Regions from separate parts of the Arthrobacter sp. zg-Y916 genome, predicted to be linked through region 2. Evidence: riboswitches for the same ligand, from Rfam matches in the RefSeq annotation. Region 2 holds a riboswitch; each other region holds the start of a gene.
The links. Region 2 has a riboswitch for S-adenosylmethionine ahead of LOC59_RS06805 (MetQ/NlpA family ABC transporter substrate-binding protein). Riboswitches for the same ligand answer to the same signal wherever they lie in the genome.
Positions count from the first base shown of each region.

Region 1: it holds a riboswitch for S-adenosylmethionine, as region 2 does, so the genes downstream of both, LOC59_RS10290 (bifunctional o-acetylhomoserine/o-acetylserine sulfhydrylase) here and LOC59_RS06805 (MetQ/NlpA family ABC transporter substrate-binding protein) in region 2, are expected to answer to the same signal.
Region 3: it holds a riboswitch for S-adenosylmethionine, as region 2 does, so the genes downstream of both, LOC59_RS15100 (LLM class flavin-dependent oxidoreductase) here and LOC59_RS06805 (MetQ/NlpA family ABC transporter substrate-binding protein) in region 2, are expected to answer to the same signal.

Region 1 covers NZ_JAJJOD010000006.1:22,577-28,724, reverse strand. Annotated here, with positions in the region: gene LOC59_RS10305 (glycoside hydrolase family 2 protein) at 1-833, shown strand, start outside; gene LOC59_RS10300 (hypothetical protein) at 927-1,925, opposite strand; gene LOC59_RS10295 (VOC family protein) at 2,362-3,003, opposite strand; SAM riboswitch class IV at 3,150-3,267, shown strand; gene LOC59_RS10290 (bifunctional o-acetylhomoserine/o-acetylserine sulfhydrylase) at 3,335-4,651, shown strand; gene metX (homoserine O-acetyltransferase MetX) at 4,648-5,784, shown strand; gene LOC59_RS10280 (DUF3995 domain-containing protein) at 5,823-6,148, shown strand, end outside.
Region 2 covers NZ_JAJJOD010000002.1:316,858-323,005, forward strand. Annotated here, with positions in the region: gene LOC59_RS16745 (sensor histidine kinase) at 1-264, shown strand, start outside; gene LOC59_RS06795 (hypothetical protein) at 337-822, shown strand; gene LOC59_RS06800 (macrolide 2'-phosphotransferase) at 824-1,723, opposite strand; SAM riboswitch class IV at 1,880-1,997, shown strand; gene LOC59_RS06805 (MetQ/NlpA family ABC transporter substrate-binding protein) at 2,076-2,951, shown strand; gene LOC59_RS06810 (methionine ABC transporter ATP-binding protein) at 3,048-4,052, shown strand; gene LOC59_RS06815 (methionine ABC transporter permease) at 4,054-4,713, shown strand; gene hrpB (ATP-dependent helicase HrpB) at 4,789-6,148, shown strand, end outside.
Region 3 covers NZ_JAJJOD010000010.1:9,643-15,790, forward strand. Annotated here, with positions in the region: gene acs (acetate--CoA ligase) at 1-711, opposite strand, end outside; gene LOC59_RS15085 (ABC transporter permease) at 702-1,559, opposite strand; gene LOC59_RS15090 (aliphatic sulfonate ABC transporter substrate-binding protein) at 1,559-2,626, opposite strand; gene LOC59_RS15095 (ABC transporter ATP-binding protein) at 2,735-3,562, opposite strand; SAM riboswitch class IV at 3,994-4,110, shown strand; gene LOC59_RS15100 (LLM class flavin-dependent oxidoreductase) at 4,148-5,539, shown strand; gene LOC59_RS15105 (hypothetical protein) at 5,575-5,937, shown strand; gene LOC59_RS15110 (SDR family NAD(P)-dependent oxidoreductase) at 5,990-6,148, opposite strand, start outside.

The DNA of each region.
Region 1 (6,148 bases), on a different contig from region 2:
TGTACACGGCGCCGTCGGACGCGGCCATGGTCCACGACATCCAGACAGCCAAAGACCTGGGCTTCACCATGCTGCGCAAACACATCAAGATCGAACCGCTGCGCTGGTACCACCACTGCGACCGCCTGGGGATGCTCGTCTGGCAGGACCTGGTCAACGGCGGGGAAGGGGACGGCAGGGCGCAGGAATGGGTTCCGCTGCCCGGCCGGGGGAGCCGGAGCGACCGGCGGTATGCGAAGTTCGGCCGCAGTGATGCCGCGGGGCGGGAATCGTTCCGGCGAGAAATGCGGGAGACGGTTGACCTGCTTCGCAGCGTGCCCAGCATCGCGCTCTGGGTCCCGTTCAATGAAGGCTGGGGACAGTTCGACGCCGCTGCGATCGCCGCCGAGCTGCGCGCACTGGACCCTACCCGCTGCATCGACCACGCCAGCGGCTGGCACGACCAGGGTGCGGGAGACGCCAAGAGCCTCCACGTCTATGCCGTGCCGTTCCACATCCGGAAGCGCTGGCAGCGAGACCCCAGGGCGATCGTGCTTTCCGAGTACGGCGGCTTCAGCCTTCCGCTGGACGGGCACACCTGGAACAGCAAGGTCTTCGGCTATGGCAAGACCCTCCGCACGTCCGAAGAGCTCGCCCATGCCTACTCCAACCTGCACCGGACCCAGATCCTTCCCGCCGTCAGCCAAGGCCTCGCTGCCAGCGTCTACACCCAGCTCACCGACGTCGAGGATGAGGTCAACGGCCTGCTCACCTACGACCGCCGGGTGCTGAAGGTGGATCCGGCCGTCGTCCGTGAACTGAACTCTGAGCTTTGCCGTGCCTTTGCGGGCTAATCGGTTCCGGATCCGGATTGTGTTGGTTGCACCGGGGTTGTTCCGCGTTGTTCAATTCCGGTGCGTGGCGTTGCTGGCCCGGCACGGAAGTTCTCAGGACGCCTTGCGCGCGGCAGGCGGCAGGGTGCTCGCCCTGTTCGTGACGGCTCGGCGTGAGCGAGGGAGTCCGGCTCGAGCCAGCAACGCCACCAATCCATCGGGGTGCATGGATGGTCTGCTGGCCTCGGCCCACGTCCAGCGCACGAATCGGACACCCGTAGCCCGAATAGCGTCCTCTCGCCGTTTCTCGCGGATGAGTGCCTGTTGGGCCTGAAGTTCCCCGCCGTTGAGCGATGAACCGTACTTAATGGCGCCGTCAAACTCCCCAACCAGATTCTGCTCCTCCCAGAAGAAATCCGTTCGGCCCAACAGCTGGCCACCGGTGGAGCGAAATTGGTGCTGCAGGTCTGGGGCCGGAAAGCCGTAGCGATACAGCAGGGCCCGGGAATAGGATTCCCCCGGAGATTCGGAGCGGGGGTCAGCGAAGTCGATGACGCGCAGGGCACGGGCGCGTTTGGTATGGGCCCGCAGCCCTTGCGCCAGATCCCTGAGCTCTTCCTTCGCCATCGGAGGAAGCGCACGGCGGACATCCGGACGGAGGACGTGGTCCATTGCGGGGACGGAGCGTTCAAAGGGCAGATTAGCGGCCATGTCCAGCACGGTCTGGGCTCTGCCGGTGACGGCTAGTCCGTCCACGGACGTGACCGGTTCCAGCAACCGGCGTTCAGCCCAGCGAAGGTCTCCTCGGCTGCGTCCGTGCGTATCGCCGGGCGCGAGGAACATGATCTGCGGAGATGAGCCGATGGTCGGAATTCCCCAGATGGCCGCTGCGGACTGCTGGATGAGTACCCGCTGGGATTGTCCGCCCTGAACGGCTGCGGCTAGCCGGGTGCGTTCACGTTCCCACGGAGCGAGGTTCCGCCACTCGTATGCCTTGACATAAATACCTTGCCGCAGGCGAATCAATTCCCCGGAGGTGCACCTGCGTGCGAGTGAACGGCGGCACTGTCCGTCCAGGTCGGCCTCTGCTGAAAACAAGAAGTTCATCGACATGTGCCAACCGTGCTCCGCCATTACCTGGTTTGGTCATGGAAGAGGCTGTCTGTGGAAAACCCATGTGGTGGGGAGTCCCTGTGCAGAGCTGTCCTTCGCAGGGGTGCAGTCCTTAATTGGAGTGCAGCCGCAGTGAAAACCCTGCAGTCTGGGACGGGCCTGCCGGTTTGGGACTTTCCGGCCGCGGTGCCGCGCAGGATTGTCCCAAACTGGCAGGGCAGTCCCGAAGCGGAGGAACATCCCCACCCAATGGGTGTCCCGAGCCGGCGGGCGTCCAAATGTGCAGGGGTACTTCCATCGCCGGAGGGGACCGCAGCGCCTGGGGGCCAAAGACGGCGCCGCGGGGCCAATCCGGACCTGTGAAGATCGCTCCGGTTTGGGGACGTGCGTGTGTCGCAAACCGGTGCATGTGTCGCAAACCGGTGCGAATGCAGAACTAGATCTCGACGAGTCCCTTGTCAGTCCCGAACGTCACAGACATGATGCCGGGGGTTCCCTTGGGGGAGACCCAGGTGACGTCAAGGCCGTCGAGCGGCTTCTCCACCGGCTGGCCGAGCCACTCGGTGACGCGCTGGGCGGAGCCGGCAATGGTGAGGGATTCCAGGGAGACCGTGCCGGCAAAGGCACGGGAGGGGTGCAGGTCCGCCTTGTCCTCATCCCAGCGGAGCATGTACGGGACCTGCGGGTCGGCGATCAGGCCGTTGATGCCGATCTGCTGCCAGGTCAGTTCCTGGCCGTCGGGGAACTTACGGTTTCCGGGGACGGCGGAGCGGCCGAGCCGTTCTTCGAAGGGTGCGAGGTCCTCCACGGCGACGCACCATCCCATCCAGCCGCCGCCTGCCTCGGAGCGTGCACGGACGGCCTGGCCGAAGGGTGCCTTGTCGGAAGCGGGATGGTTCAGGACCTCAACCACTTCCAGATACTGGTGGTTGGCCAGCGGAATGATCATGTTCCGGGTGCCAAAGCGGGGGTGCACCCCGCCCTTGACGAAGTCGGTTCCAAGGGCAGAAGCAATACGTTCCGTGGTGGCCAGCAGGCCGTCGGATTCGCAGGCATAAGAAACATGATCCAGGCGCATGCGAACATCTTGGCACGTTGTGACCTGTGTCTCGACCAAGGCAAGCCTTAGCTCCGCAAAAGGTATCTGGATCAGCGGATTTTTCCCGGATTCACGCTGCGTCATATGGGTTGCGCAACTCCGGCTCCGTTGGTTCTATAGGTACAGGTCATGAGTGCCAGCAGATAGCCCCGGCTTGCTGGCCGGCAACCCTCCAACCGCGGTGGGGTGCCCCGGGTGAAGACCTGGCTGGACACCACAAAGGGTGTCCGGCAAGCGCGGGCCACACGTCTGGTACCGGAGTTCTTCCGGCATCGGTACCTGTGGGGCCCCTGGTCATTAAGGGAGCAACATGTCTGCCAACTGGTCATTCGAAACCCGCCAGATCCATGCAGGACAGGAGCCCGACGCCACCACCGGCGCCCGTGCCCTTCCCATCTACCAAACGACGTCCTTCGTTTTCCCCAGCGCGGAAGCTGCAGCGAACCGTTTTGCGCTCGCAGAGCTGGCTCCGATCTACACCCGGATCGGCAACCCCACGCAGGAAGCAGTGGAGAACCGCATCGCCTCCCTGGAAGGAGGTGTTGGGGCCTTGCTGCTTGCCTCCGGGCAGGCCGCGGAAACCTACGCGATCCTCAACCTGGCCCAGGCAGGGGACCACATTGTGGCCAGCCCCAGCCTGTACGGCGGAACCTATAACCTCTTCAAGCACACGCTGAAGAAGTTCGGCATCGACGTCACCTTCGTCGCCGACCCGGACAACCTGGACCAGTGGCGCGAAGCCGTACAGCCCAACACCAAAGCCTTCTTCGGCGAAGTTGTCTCCAATCCGCGCCAGGACGTCCTGGACCTGGAAGGACTCTCCGCTGTCGCGCATGAGGCGGGCATTCCCCTGATCGTGGACAACACCCTGTCCACCCCGTATCTCATCCGTCCCATCGAATGGGGAGCGGACATCGTGGTGCACTCCGCCACCAAGTATCTCGGCGGGCACGGCACCGCGATGGCGGGCGTGATCGTGGACTCCGGCAACTTCGACTTTGCAGCCGATCCGGAAAAGTTCCCCGGCTTTAACACCCCTGATGAGAGCTACAACGGCCTGGTGTATGCCCGGGACCTCGGGGTCAACGGTGCACTTGGCGCCAACCTGGCGTTCATCCTCAAGGCACGGGTCCAGCTGCTGCGCGACCTCGGCTCGGCAGTATCTCCGTTCAACGCTTTCCTGATCGGCCAGGGCCTGGAAACCCTCAGCCTCCGGCTGGAGCGGCACGTGGAGAACGCAGTCGCCGTCGCGGAATGGCTGGAGGCGCACGACGACGTCCTTTCCGTCGCGTACGCAGGCCTGGAGTCCAGCCCGTGGTACGAACGCGGGCGCAAGTACGGGCCGCGCGGCACCGGTGCGATCGTGTCCTTTGAAATCGACGGCGGCGTTGAAGCGGGCAAGCGCTTCGTCGATGCGCTCCAGCTGCACTCGCACGTGGCGAACGTCGGCGACGTCCGCTCGCTGGTGATCCATCCGGCGTCGACCACCCACAGCCAGCTGGGGGCGGAGGCCCAAGCGGCAGCGGGAGTCAGTCCGGGCCTGGTGCGGCTCTCGGTCGGGCTGGAGCACGTGGATGACATCATCGCGGACCTCGATGCCGGATTCCGCGCCGCCAAGGGAGCATGAAGTACAGCGTGACAACGTATCCACCCGCAGCGCAGCACCCCGTCCACACTCTCGACGGGGTGCTGCAGTACGCCTCGATCGGTGAACTCGAACTGGAGACCGGAGGGCGCCTGCCCGACGTCGTCCTGGGCTACGAAACCTGGGGCCGCCTGAACGGTGACGCCTCCAACGCCGTCCTGATTCCGCATGCCCTCACCGGCAGTACCCACGTGGCGCAGGGCAGCACCGAGGAACCGGGCTGGTGGGACGGCCTCGTGGGGCCGGGGCGGACCGTGGACACCGATCGTTTCTTCGTGGTCTCCATCAACATGGTTGGCGGCTGCTACGGCTCCACCGGCCCGGCGTCGGCGGATCCCCACGGACTGCCCTGGGGATCCCGTTTCCCGTTCGTCACCATCCGGGACTCGGTTCGGGCCGAGGCGCGGCTGGCGGACCAGCTGGGCATCCGCCGCTGGCACACTGTGCTGGGCGGATCGCTGGGCGGCGCACGCGCGCTGGAGTGGGCAGTGACTGAACCTGCCCGGGTGGCACGGTGCGCGGTGATAGCGGCGACGGCGGCGAGCACGGGGGAGCAGATTGCCTTCGCCCAGGCCCAGATCGAAGCCATCCGGCTGGACCCGGACTACAACGGCGGGGACTACTACAACGGATGCGCTCCGCTCGCCGGACTCGGACTGGCGCGCAGGATCGCGCACATCACCTACCGGTCAGAGGCTGAACTTCAATATCGGTTCGGCAGGACGCCGCAGCCGGGAGAGGACCCGCTGGGTGCTGCGCTTCCAGCCGGCCGCGGCCGCTACCAGGTGGAGAGCTATCTGGACCACCAGGGCCGGAAACTGGCTGACCGGTTCGACGCCAACAGCTACGTCATCCTCACCGAGGCGCTGATGAGCCACGACGTCGCCCGCGGCCGCGGCAGCCTCGTCGAAGCACTCGCGGCCACTCAGGCACAGTTCCTCGTGGCGGCCGTGGATTCGGACCGGCTGTACTTCCCGGAACAGTCCTATGAACTGGCAGCAGCGCTGCCCGGAGACAACAGAGTGCACGTTATCAGTGCTCCGATAGGCCACGACGGGTTCCTGACTGACATCCTGCAGCTCAAGGACGTCCTGGAGCAGGACTTCTTCGCCTAAGCAGCGATGCCGGCGCGGCATGCTGGCACCATAAAAGGATGCGCAGAAGCATCTCGCAGCGCCGGCACCGGACCCGGCCCGCCCGGGGCCGGTTCTTCCTCTGGCCTGCCTGCGCCCTCGGCCTGATCCATGCCGGGTTCAGCCTGTATTGGGCGCTCGGCGGGCGCTGGCTGCTCGCCACGGTGGGACAGTTCGCCGTGCAGGCCGCAAAGGACGTGCCGCTGCAAGCAGCACTGCTGCTCGCCGGGACGGCGCTGCTGAAGGCTGCGGCAGCCGTGATACCGCTGGCAGCAGCCTATGGCCGGTTTCCGTTCCCCGGCGTGATCCGGGTCCTCAGCTGGATAGGAGGCGCCGGTCTGGTGGT
Region 2 (6,148 bases):
TCCGTAGCCGCGCGGAACCGCGACGCCGTGGTCACGGTGGCAGACGACGGCCCGGGGCTGCCGCCGGAGCTCGCCGGAGCACTGTTCGACCGCTTCTCCTCGGTACGCCCGGCCCCGGCAGGGCACACCCGGCACTACGGCCTGGGCCTTGCGCTGGTCGCAGAAATCGCCGCACGGTTCGGCGGATCAGTCAGCGCTGAACCGGAAACAGGCCAGGGCGCCGTCCTGGTGGTGCGGCTGCCCCTATCCGCACGGGGCTTCTAAGAATCCTCGAAGAATCGCGGCGTTGGATAGATGGCGTAGGAATATCCAAACTCAAGGGAGGTGTCACCAATCGTGGCGATTGGGAGCAAAGCGAAGAAGGTCATCATCTGGACCGCCAGCGGTCTGGCCGCCGCCGGCCTGCTCGCCGGAACGTTCTTCACGGGTATGGCCGTTGGGGACAATATGGAGACTGCATCGGTGACGTCCGAACAGGAGCAGGGCCAGGACCAGGGCCGCGGCGGCGACCGGGAACGGCGCGGGCCCGAAGACGCCCAGGAGCGCGACGGCGGCAGTGACGAAGCCCGGCCGGATCGGCAGGACACCCAGGACGGGGATGATCCGAAGCCCGGCAAGGAGAATGCTGACGGCCAGGCCGACGAAGGCCGGGAAGACGGACAGCACGACGACGGGGCCGATGGCGGTGACCGCGGTGATCGGGAAGATCGGGACGGCGACCGCGGCAAGGGCGGAGGCCACGGCCGCGGCGGCCACCACGGCGACGCCCCCGAGGACGGCGACGCGCCTGAGGAATCAGAGACTCCGGCGGAACAGTCCTGACTTAGGACGGCAGCAGTTGCGCGGAGGCTGTCTCGCGGTGCGCGGGTTCGCCGGAGGCGAGGGCAAACAGCGCGTAGTTCAACGGGCCGGCCGCTATCAGCGCCGTGCACCGTTCGGCAAGGTGCGGCTCGGTGAGCCCTGTCGCGTCCTGGTACCAGCGGACCACGTCGTCGAGGGAACCCGGCGAGATGAGGTGCACGTACATAAACTCCAGGGCCGGGTCACTCACCTTCGCCGTGGTCCAGTCCAATACGGAGACGATCCGTTTGGCGTCATCGAGCAGCAGATGCGCGGGATACAGCTCCCCATGGGTCAGCACCGTCCGCTGCGGCCAGAGCCGGTCATCGGCCAGCCACTGTTCCCAGCCGGCCAGCAGCTCCGGGGCGATGCGGAACTCGGCGCGCACCTGTTCCAGTCCCTTCGACCAGTGCCGGCGGACGCCGTCGGGAGTCTCGGCCGGGATGCCCGCGGCGGCCGCGGCCGCCGCGTCCATCCCGTGCAGCGACGCGATCAATCCGGCCAGGGAGTGGAGGTACGTCGGATCCGACGGGTCAAAGTGCCATTCGGGCTGGTTGTCCGGGTCCACCGTGAGCCCCGGGCTGCCCGGAAGCAGGGGATAGGCAATGAGGTCCGAACTCTGGATCTTCCATTCCGGAACCGCTGCAGGAAGGCGCGGACGCACGAAATCCAGGATCGCCTGCTCGCGTTCCTGGCCGGCGGCAACGTCCGCGCGCCGTGGGATCCGAAGTACCCAGTCCCCGCCGTCCGGTGCGGAGGCGAAAGCGACCCGGTAATCCAGTCCGGCTTCGTTGAAACGGACGGTGCCTGGTTCCAGGGCGAGTCCGTGCCGTGCTGCCAGAGTGCATATATCGGCTGCCGTCAGATCCCGCGCTTCGCTCATGGCTTCCTTTTCTCCCTTTCTCCCGGTTTCCAAGGCCCCGCCCGGGGCTGGTTCCGTGACGTCCTGTTACGCAGGATGTCATGTGCCACTGCATAAGTCGTCATAAAGCAGGCGCGTTTTGGTTACGTGGCCCAGATGTTCCTAGCCTAGGGACGGAATCAAGAGTTCCAGCCAATGGCCCTGGCCGGCTGGACAGCAACCCTCTCGTCGTAGCGGGGTGCTCCAGGTGATGATTCGGCCTCGGCGGAGACTTTCCGCGAGGCAAGTACGGCGCCGGCACTGCCCTCCAGCGGCCTGCGCCTCCACCTTGTCCGCGGAGCGCCGCGGACCCTTTTGGGAGAAGAGCCACACCATGAAACTCAGCAGAATCCTGGCGATTGCAGCCGCCCCGCTCCTGGCACTGACGATGGCCGCCTGCGGCTCAGCCTCCGGGGACGAAGGCACTGTGAAGATCGGCGTGGTTGGAGCCAGCGATCCGTACTGGGCCACCTACAGCGAGGCCGCGAAGGCGGAAGGCATCGACGTCGAAATCGTTGACTTTGCCGAGTACACGCAGCCGAACCCGGCACTGACCGAGGGCGAACTGGACCTGAACCAGTTCCAGCACATCATCTACCTGGCCCGCTACAACGTTGCCAGCGGCGGAGACCTCACACCGATTGGCTCCACGGCCATCTACCCGCTGGGCCTGTACTCCACCCAGTACGATTCGGTGGAAGACATCCCCGAGGGCTCGACGGTGGCGGTGCCCAACGACGAAAGCAACCTGGCCCGCGGCTTGCTGGTGCTGCAGTCAGCCGGGCTGGTCAGCCTCAAGGACGGCGGCAGCGTCTTCGCGACCCTTGACGACCTCGACGAAGCCAAGTCAAAGGTCAAGGTGACCACCCTCGAGGCTTCCCTGACCCCCACGTCGCTTCCCGACGTCGCAGCAGCGATCGTCAACAACGACTTCGTCGAAGACGCGGGCCTCAAGGCCGAAGACGCCATTGCCCAGGACGATCCGTCGGATCCCAAGGCCATCCCGTACGTCAACATCTTCGCAGCGCGTGCCGGCGAGGAGGAGAACGAGACCTACCTCAAGCTCGTGCAGATCTACCAGGAAACGCAGGCTGTCCAGGACGGTGTCCAGGAGGCTTCAGGCAACACCGCCGAATTCCTGAAGGTCCCGGTCCAGGACCTGCGCGATTCGCTCGCCGAGGTCCAGCAGGACATCGAAAACCTGGACTAGTTCCTGCCCGTTCCACCGCGTCCCGGGGGGGGGGGGGGGGGGGGGCGGGGGGGGGGGGGGGGCTCGGGAAACCACGCCCGCAACTCCCAGCGCGACGTGTCCAAGACCTACCCGCCCGCCCGCCGGGGCGAAGAGCCGGTCACGGCGCTGCGGGACATCAACCTGGAGATCGAAGCCGGCGAAATCTACGGAATCATCGGCTACTCCGGAGCGGGAAAAAGCACCCTGGTCCGGTTGATCAACGCGCTGGAGACTGCAACCTCCGGCGACATCACGGTCGACGGCCGGCAGGTCACGGGCGTCCCGGAGCGGCAGCTGCGGCAGCTGCGCCTGGACATCGGGATGATCTTCCAGCAGTTCAACCTCTTTAACTCCAAAACCGTCCGCAACAACGTGGCCTATCCGCTGCGGGTAGCGGGCCGGAGCAGGGCTGAAATTGCCGCACGGACCGCCGAGCTCCTGGACTTCGTGGGACTCACGGACAAGGCGGACAACTTCCCGGAGCAGCTCTCCGGCGGGCAAAAGCAGCGCGTGGGCATTGCCCGCGCCCTGGCAGCGTCGCCCAAGATCCTCCTCGCAGACGAAGCCACGTCGGCCCTTGACCCGGAGACCACGCATGAGGTCTTGGAACTGCTGCGCCGGGTGAATCGCGAGCTGGGCATCACGATCGTGGTGATTACCCACGAAATGGACGTCATCAAGAACCTGGCCACCAAGGTCGCCGTCATGGACGGAGGACGGATCGTGGAACAGGGTGAAGTGTTCGAGGTGTTTTCCAACCCCCGCGAGGAATCCTCACGGAAGTTCGTTTCCACTGTGGTCCGGGGCGTTCCTTCAGCGGCCGACCTGGCGACGCTGCGAAACAGGCACGAGGGAAGAATGGTCACCCTGTCCTTCCGGGACGGCGGCGCGTCCCAGTCGGACGTGTTCGTTGAACTGGCAGCCGCCGGAGTGGAGTTCGAACTGGTCTACGGCGGCATCAATGACATTTCCGGCCGCGCGTTCGGCCACCTGACGCTGGCGCTCAAGGGCGCCGACCAGGCGATCGACGGCGCCCTTGCCGCCGTCGGGCACGGCATCAAAGTGACGGAGCTGAACTGACATGGAAGACCTCATACCCCTGACCCCGCAGCTGTGGACTGCTATCGGAGAGACCCTCTACATCGTGGGCCTGAGCCTCCTGTTCGGCGGAATCGGCGGACTGCTGATCGGCATGGGCCTCTACACGACGCGCCAGGGAGCGCTGCTGGCCAACCGTGCGGTGTTCGGCACGCTGAACGTCCTCGTGAACATCTTCCGGCCCATCCCCTTCATCATTTTCCTGGCCGCGGCCCAGCCGCTGGCCCGCTCCGTTACCGGCAGCGGGATCGGCAACAACGCGATCATCTTCACGCTGTCGCTTGCCGCAGCATTCGGCATCAGCCGCATCGTGGAGCAGAACCTGCTCACCGTGCAGCCCGGAGTCATCGAGGCAGCGCGGTCCATCGGTGCCGGGCGGCGGCGGATCATCTTCACGATCCTCATTCCGGAGGCACTTGGTCCGCTGATCCTGGGCTACACCTACATCTTCGTGGCCCTCGTGGACATGTCCGCAGTGGCCGGCTACGTCGGCGGCGGGGGACTGGGCAACTTCGCCATCCAGTACGGCTACCGGCAGTTCAATCCGGTGGTCACCTGGGCCGCCGTCGCAGTCATCATCGTCCTGGTGCAGCTCGTGCAGTTCCTGGGCAATCAGGCGGCCCGAAAGGCGCTCCGCAGGTAGCAGCTCACCTCAGATCACCGTCCCGCCGTGGCGGAGGTGCACGGGACGGTACGCACGGGAGGGGAGAATGGTGGGGTGAGTGTTCCTGGACCGTCTGCCGCCGGCTATCAGAGCGGGCCTTTTGACCTGGACCGCATCGGTGCCGGGCTGGTCTTCGCGCGTTCGCTTTCCGAGCTGGCCGCTGCGCTGCGGGAGAGCGGGAACGCCGTCGTCCAGGCGCCCCCGGGTACCGGTAAAACCACCCTGGTGCCCCCGCTGGCTGCCAACCTGGCAGCACGGACTGAGGGCCCCCGCCGGGTAGTGGTGACCCAGCCGCGGCGGGTTGCGGCCAGGGCGGCAGCCCGGCGGCTGGCGGCGCTCGACGGCGGGGCCGCAGGCGGTGCCGTCGGCTACACCGTCAGGGGCGAAAGCCTCGCCGGCCCGGACAACGTGGTGGAATTCGTGACCCCGGGCATCCTGCTTCGCCGGCTCCTGGCTGATCCTTCGCTCCAAGACACCGCTGCCGTCGTCCTGGATGAGGTCCATGAGCGCGGCCTGGAGTCCGATCTGCTGGTGGGCATGCTGGCCGAAGTACGGGAACTCCGTGAAGACCTGATGCTCATCGCCATGTCAGCGACGCTGGAAACCTCTCGCTTCGCCGAGATCATAGCCGCTGAAAGCTCAGTTTCCCCGGCGCCGGTGATCGACTGTCCCTCGGTCCTTCATCCCCTGGACGTCCGCTGGCAGCCCACCAGGGCCGCCCGCCTGGACGAGCGCGGAGTGACGCGCGGATTCCTGGACGAACTTGCCGGAATAGCGGCAGACGCCCATGCCCGCGCGCTGGCAGCGGACCCGGAAACTGACGCACTGGTCTTTGTTCCCGGTGCCCGCGAAGTCTCGCACGTGGCCTCCCGGCTGAAGCACCTGGCCGGAAACGCTGCCGACGTGGTGGAACTGCATGGACAGGTACGCCCGGCAGAACAGGACCGCGCAGTTTCCGGACGCCTGCCGCACGGTCGGCCGCGGATTATCGTGGCAACCTCACTGGCCGAGTCCTCCCTGACTGTGCCGGGAGTACGGCTGGTGGTGGACTCCGGGCTGGCCCGTGAGCCGCGGCGCGATGCAGTCCGGGGAATGTCCGGCCTGGTCACCGTCAGCTGTTCCCGGGCCTCGGCGCAGCAGCGTGCCGGCCGTGCAGCGCGCCAGGGCCCCGGAACAGTGGTCCGCGCCTATCCGGAGGCCGCGTACGCCGCCGCTCCGGCGCAGGCCACGCCGGAAGCCGCCGCCGCGGACCTTACGACGGCTGCCCTTCTCCTGGCCTGCTGGGGAACTCCCGGCGGGCGCGGATTGAGGCTTCCCGACCCGCTGCCGCCGGCTGCCGTCGCAGACGCGGAGAAGGTGCTGCGCGGCATCGGAGCAATCGACAGTCAAGGACTGGCGACGCCCGCCGGCCGGA
Region 3 (6,148 bases), on a different contig from region 2:
GTCGTGCCACCAGACATCCCGCCCTTCGGTCCAGGCGATGTCGCAGCCGGTGCGCTTCACCACCAGGACATGTTCGATCGCGTTTTCACCGGACACTGCTTCATCCGCGTTGTCCTTGACCGGAACGGCAGTGCCGCGGCGGAACTGCCCGTCCGTGGTGACCAGCAGTTTGGCCCGGGTGTCTTCCACCCGGAACTTCAGTGCCTCCGCGGAGAACCCGCCGAACACCAGCGAATGCACCGCGCCGATCCGGGCGCAGGCCAGCGTGATGATGATGGTCTCGGCGATGACGGGGAGGTAGATGACCACCCGGTCGCCCTTTTCGATGCCCAGGGCCAGCAGCGCGTTGGCAGCCTTGGAGACTTCCTTCTGCAGCTGCGCGTAGGTGATGCTGCGCCGGTCCCCGGGCTCGCCCTCGCAGTGCAGGGCAACCTTGTTGCCGCGGCCCGCGGCAACGTGGCGGTCCACGCAGTTCACTGCGACGTTCAGCCGGCCCCCGGCGAACCATTCGATCTCCGGGACGGTGTACTCGGCATCGGCTTCGGGAACGTCCGGGCCGCTGAGCCGCTGGGGCGGGGTGAAGCGGTGCGCGGTGTGCCACGGCGTCTCCCACTGCAGCCGCCGGGCAGCCTCTTCCCAGAACGCGATGCGCTCTGATTCACTGGCGAACTCCGGTTCGGCTGCTGTCTGGGTTGCTGTGCCTACGCCCATTTCTTCACTGCCCACTTCTCTGCGACGCCCAGCAGGGCATCCGTTGTTTTACCGATGACCGCCAGCAGCACGATTGCCAGGAACATCCGGTCGGTGCGGCCGTTGTTCTGCGAGTCGGTGAGCAGGAAGCCCAGCCCCATGGAGGAGGCGATCAGTTCCGCGGCCACCAGGAACAGCCAGGACTGGGCCAGCGCAAGGCGCAGGCCGGAGAAGACCGAGGGTACGACGGCGGGCAGCTGCACCGTGGTGAGCAGCTTCAGTCCGTTCAGGCCAAAGGCACGGGCTGCTTCCACGAGGTTCTTGTCCACGTGCCGCAGAGCCAGGGACACGGTGGTGAAGACCGGGAAGAACGCCCCGATAGTGATCAGCGTGACCTTGGAGTCCTCGCCGATGCCCATCCACAGGATAAGCAGCGGAACCAGGGCCAGGGACGGAACGGCCCGGACGGCGCCGAACAGCGGGCCCAGCAGCACATCGGCCAGTTTCGAGAGGCCCAGTACCGCGCCCAGGACCAGGCCCAGGGCGGCGCCGAGGGCGAAGCCGGTGAGGACCCGCTGGGTGGAGATGGCGATGTGCGTGCCCAGCTCGCCGCGCTCGATCAGGTCAGCGGCGGAGGTCAGGACCGCGCCGGGTGAGGGCAGCTGCACGGCGCTGAAGAGGCCGAGCACGGACACCAGCTGCCAGAGGGCCAGCAGGAGTACCGGAACGACGAGGCCCAGGGACACGCGGACCCAGGTCCGGGAAAGGGCGCCGGCGGACGGACGCCCGGTGACGGGCGGGACAGCCGCGGACGGGCCCTGCGGACCCACGGCCACGGGAACGGAAGCTTGCTGGGAATTGCTGCTCATCAGGATTCCTTAACGGCTGCCGAATCGGCCTTCTGCACGAAGGAGGCATCCAGCAGGGAGGCGACGGCGTCGTCGATCGCCTTCTGGCTGGCGACGTCGCCGGTCTCGACGAACACGGGTCCCACCTTTTCCAGGACCTTGCGCTGGGCGTCGCCCGGGGCGGCGTCGACGTCGAGGTTGCTGCGTTCCAGAATGACGGTGCGGGCCACTTCGAGGTCCAGGCCGGCGACGTCGGCGAGGATCTGCGCGGTTTCTTCCGGGTTCTCGGCTGCCCAGGCACGCGCCCTTTCATAGACGTTGACCACGGTCTGGGCTACTTCCGGCTGCTCTTCCAGGAAGGACTCGGTGGCGTTCAGGAAGCCGTAGGTGTTGAAGTCCAGATTGCGGTAAAGGAACTCGGCACCAGCGTGCTCGGCGCCGGCCATGATCGGGTCCAGGCCGGACCAGGCGTCCACGGCGCCGTTTTCAAGGGCAGTGCGGCCGTCCGCGTGCTGCAGGTTCTCAACCGTGACATCGGAGGTGCTCAGCCCGGCCTCTTCCAGCGCCTGGACCAGGAAGAAGTACGGGTCGGTGCCCTTGGTGGCGGCGACGGACTTGCCGGCCAGGTCAGCCACGGAACTGATGTCCGAGTCGGAAGAGACGAGGAGTCCGGCCCATTCCGGCTGCGAGTAGATGCTGATGGTCTTGATCGGGGAGCCGTTGGACCGGGCCAGCAGGGCAGCCGAACCGGCGGTGGAGCCGACGTCGATCGCTCCGGCACGCAGTGCCTCATTGGCCTTGTTCGATCCGGCGGACTGCACCCAGTTCACGTCCACGCCCTGCTCTTCAAGGGTGGCTTCCAGCCAGCCCTGGTCCTTGATGACCAGGCTGAGCGGGTTGTAGGTGGCGAAGTCAATGTTCAGGGTGCCGCCGTCGGCTGCATCATTGGCGGCAGCGCCGGAGGAGTCTTCGCCGGCAACGCAGCCCGTGAGGGCCAGCGAGAACGCTGCGGCAGCGGCGGCCAGGACGGCGAGGGGGCGGCGGGAGAAGCTGGGCGGGCGGCGGGAGAAGCGGGAACGGCGGTTCATGGGGATTCCTTCAGGAAGTGGAGGGCAGGGAAGAAGGGCGGTGCGGGCACGGATCGCCCGCGGCATCCGCCGCGGGAATGCCCGCGGCGGTGGGGGAGGAGGGGTCGCCTAGTGGCGGTCGACGCCGAGGCTCGCCAAGAGCTCTCCGCGCATTCGTGCCAGTTCAGCCGAGGCACGGTCCCGCGGACGGGCGCCCGGGACGGTGATGGTCTGCGTGATGGTGGCACCGGGCTTGCCCGGTTCCCGGCCGAGGATAATGATCCGGTCCGCGAGCTGCAGCGCCTCGTCGACGTCGTGCGTGACCAGCAGGACAGTGGCCGGAGCTGCGCGGTGCACGTCCAGCAGCAGGTCCTGCATCTTGAGGCGGGTCAGGGCGTCGAGGGCGCCGAACGGTTCGTCGAGCAGCAGCACGCCGGGCTTGCGGGCCAGCGCCCGGGCCAGCGACGCGCGCTGGGCCATGCCGCCGGACACGGCGCGGGGCTGGTGCTTCGCGAAGCTGTCCAGCTCAACCAGCTTGAGGAGCTCGGCGACCTTGGCCTTGCCCTCGGACGCACTGGTGCTCTTGGGCAGGCCGATGGCGACGTTGGCCTGCAGGGTCTGCCACGGAAGCAGCCGCGGTTCCTGGAAGGCAACGGCACACCGGTCATCGATGCCGCGGACGGCAGTACCGTCGATCAGCACCTGCCCGGTGGAGGCGGCGTCGAGTCCGGCGGTCGCGCGCAGCAGCGTGGACTTGCCGCAGCCGCTGGAGCCGAGGATGGCCAGGACTTCGCCCGGACGGACCTCGAAATTGATGTCGCGCAGCACCACGTGGGCGTTTGCGCCCGAACCAAAGGCGCGGCCAACGCCGTCGAACGTTACCGGCAGGGCAGAGTCTGGCGTGGGACGCGGGGCAGTGGAAACGGCATGGGAGCCGGAGGACAGTACTGCAGTCATGTGAACACTCCATCGGTCCTGGCAGTAGCACCCTACGGAAAACGTCCTGGGCCGGGTTAGCGGCCTCCTGCGACGTCCACCTCGCTATCGCAGTGCCTCAAGGAGGAAGCACTCCGACCAGGGTTGCTGCGGCTTCACTGATCCAGGTCTCTCAGCCGCTCGGGATGGTCAAGTGCAACTAAACGCCCTCGGACAGCCTGCGGGCAAGTCCCCGCGTAACATTCCGAATCCGGGTCCCTCCGGCCCTATTTCCCGCCGAGAGGCCACTTACGGCTCTTTTGAGCGCCCAAACCAGCCGTAAGTGGCCTCTCGGTGGTCGGAGAGGCGGCGCGGAGGCGGGCGGAGTTGGAGGTACGACGCCGGGCGTTACGCCGCGTGACACGGCCGGGGTTGCGCCGGCCCCGGCTCAGGGGCCCATACTGGAGCCGCAGGATCATGAGTCCCAACGCAAAGCTCTGGCTGGTTGGGCGGCAACCCTCTTTCCGTAGCGGGGTGCCCCAGATGACGATCCGGTCGCCCGGCGAATCCGTCGGCGGCAAGTACGGCGCTCCGTCCCCGGTGCGTCGCCTGGGAAAGGATTCTTCGATGACCAGCGCTCCCCGCCAGATCCGCTTCAACGCCTTCGACATGAACTGCGTCGGACACCAGTCACCCGGCTTGTGGCGCCACCCCGAAGACCGGTCGGCGGACTACACCAGGCTTTCCTACTGGACCCACCTGGCGAAGACCTGCGAACGCGGGCTTTTCGACGGAATCTTCATTGCCGACGTGCTGGGCACCTACGACGTCTACGGTTCCTCCAACGAAGCCACCCTCCGCCAGGGCACGCAGGTGCCGGTGAATGATCCGCTGCTGCTGGTCTCCGCGATGGCCCTGGTCACCGAAAACCTGGGCTTCGGCGTCACCGCCGGCACCGCCTATGAGCATCCGTACCCGTTCGCCCGCCGGCTCTCCACGCTGGACCACCTCACCAACGGGCGCGTCGGCTGGAACGTCGTTACCGGCTACCTGCCTTCGGCCGCCCGCAACATGGGCCAGGAGGACCAGCTCGAGCACGACGAGCGCTACAACCACGCCGACGAATACCTCGAAGTCGTCTACAAGCTGCTTGAGGGTTCCTGGGAAGACGACGCCGTCGTCCGCGACAGGGAAACCGGCGTCTTCACGGATCCGTCCAAGGTCCATGACATCAACCATGAGGGCAAATACTTCAAGGTCCCCGGCATCCACATCTCGGAGCCGTCTCCGCAGCGCACCCCCGTGATCTACCAGGCAGGCGCATCGCCGCGCGGCATCGGCTTGGCGGCGGAGAACGCTGAAGCAGTGTTCGTGGGCGCGTCCACAGTGGAGAAGCTCAAGGCCACGGTCACGAAGATCCGCGACGCCGCGGAAGCCGCCGGCCGGGACCGGCACTCGATCCGGATCTACACCCTGCTGACCATCATCACGGCCGCCACCTCCGAGGAAGCCGAAGCCAAGCACCTGGATTACCAGAGCTACACCAGCGACGAAGGTGCCCTGGCGCTGATGTCCGGCTGGATGGGTGTGGACCTCTCCACCTATGAACTAGACCAGCCGCTCGGCGCCGTGAAATCCAACGCCATCCAGTCGGCGGCTGCGAACTTCCAGAAAGTGAACGACGACGGCGAGCCCTGGACAGTGCGCGACATCGCCGAGACCGCCGGGATCGGCGGACTGGGCCCGCGGCTGGTCGGCTCCGGTGCGGAGGTGGCCGAGGAGCTGATCCGCTGGGTCGAGGAGACCGACGTCGACGGCTTCAACCTGGCTTACGCGGTCACGCCCGGAACCTTCGAGGACGTCGTCGAGTTCGTGGTGCCCGAGCTGCAGAAGCGCGGCGCGTACCCTACGGAGTATGCCCCCGGAACCCTGCGCCAGAAGCTCTTCGGTGCCGGTGACAAGCTTCCGGAGGACCACCGCGGCGCGCGGTTCCGGCTGGACCCAGCGGTCCGCCGCTAGGCCGGCCCTGCGGGGGTTCCGTTAGGCTCGTGCGCATGACAAATGCGGGGAACACCAAAGCTCTCAGTCTCAACGTCACCTCCAAGCGCGCCCGGGCCCGCGGGGAAATGGTGGTCGCGGCGCCTGTCTCGGCGCTCCCTCCTGCCGTCGAACGGGCCGGGGCGGGGCTTCCACGGATGACCCTCACCGGGATCTGGCAGGAGCGGGCAGAGCTGGTGGCGGGAACCACGTGGAAGACGTTCGGCGAAGACATTGTGCTCACCTTCGAGCCGGTGGACGCTGCAACCACACGGGTGGTGGCCACCAGCACACCCCACGTTCCGACCACCATCTTCGACTACGGGCAGGGCAAGGCCGACGTCACCGAGGTGCTGAACGCCGTGGCTGCGGAGCTCTAGCCAGGACAGCAGGAAGCGGCGGCACGCAGCCGCCGCTTCCTGCCGGCAGGATCTAGTAGATCTTGATCGAGCCGCCGTCGGCCATCAGCGTCTGGCCGGTCATGTACTGGGACTGTTCGCTGGCCAGGAACACCACGATCGGAGCGATGTCCGTCTCCGGATCGCCCAGACGGCCCAGGGGAATGCCGTCCACCACTTCCTGGAAGGCCTC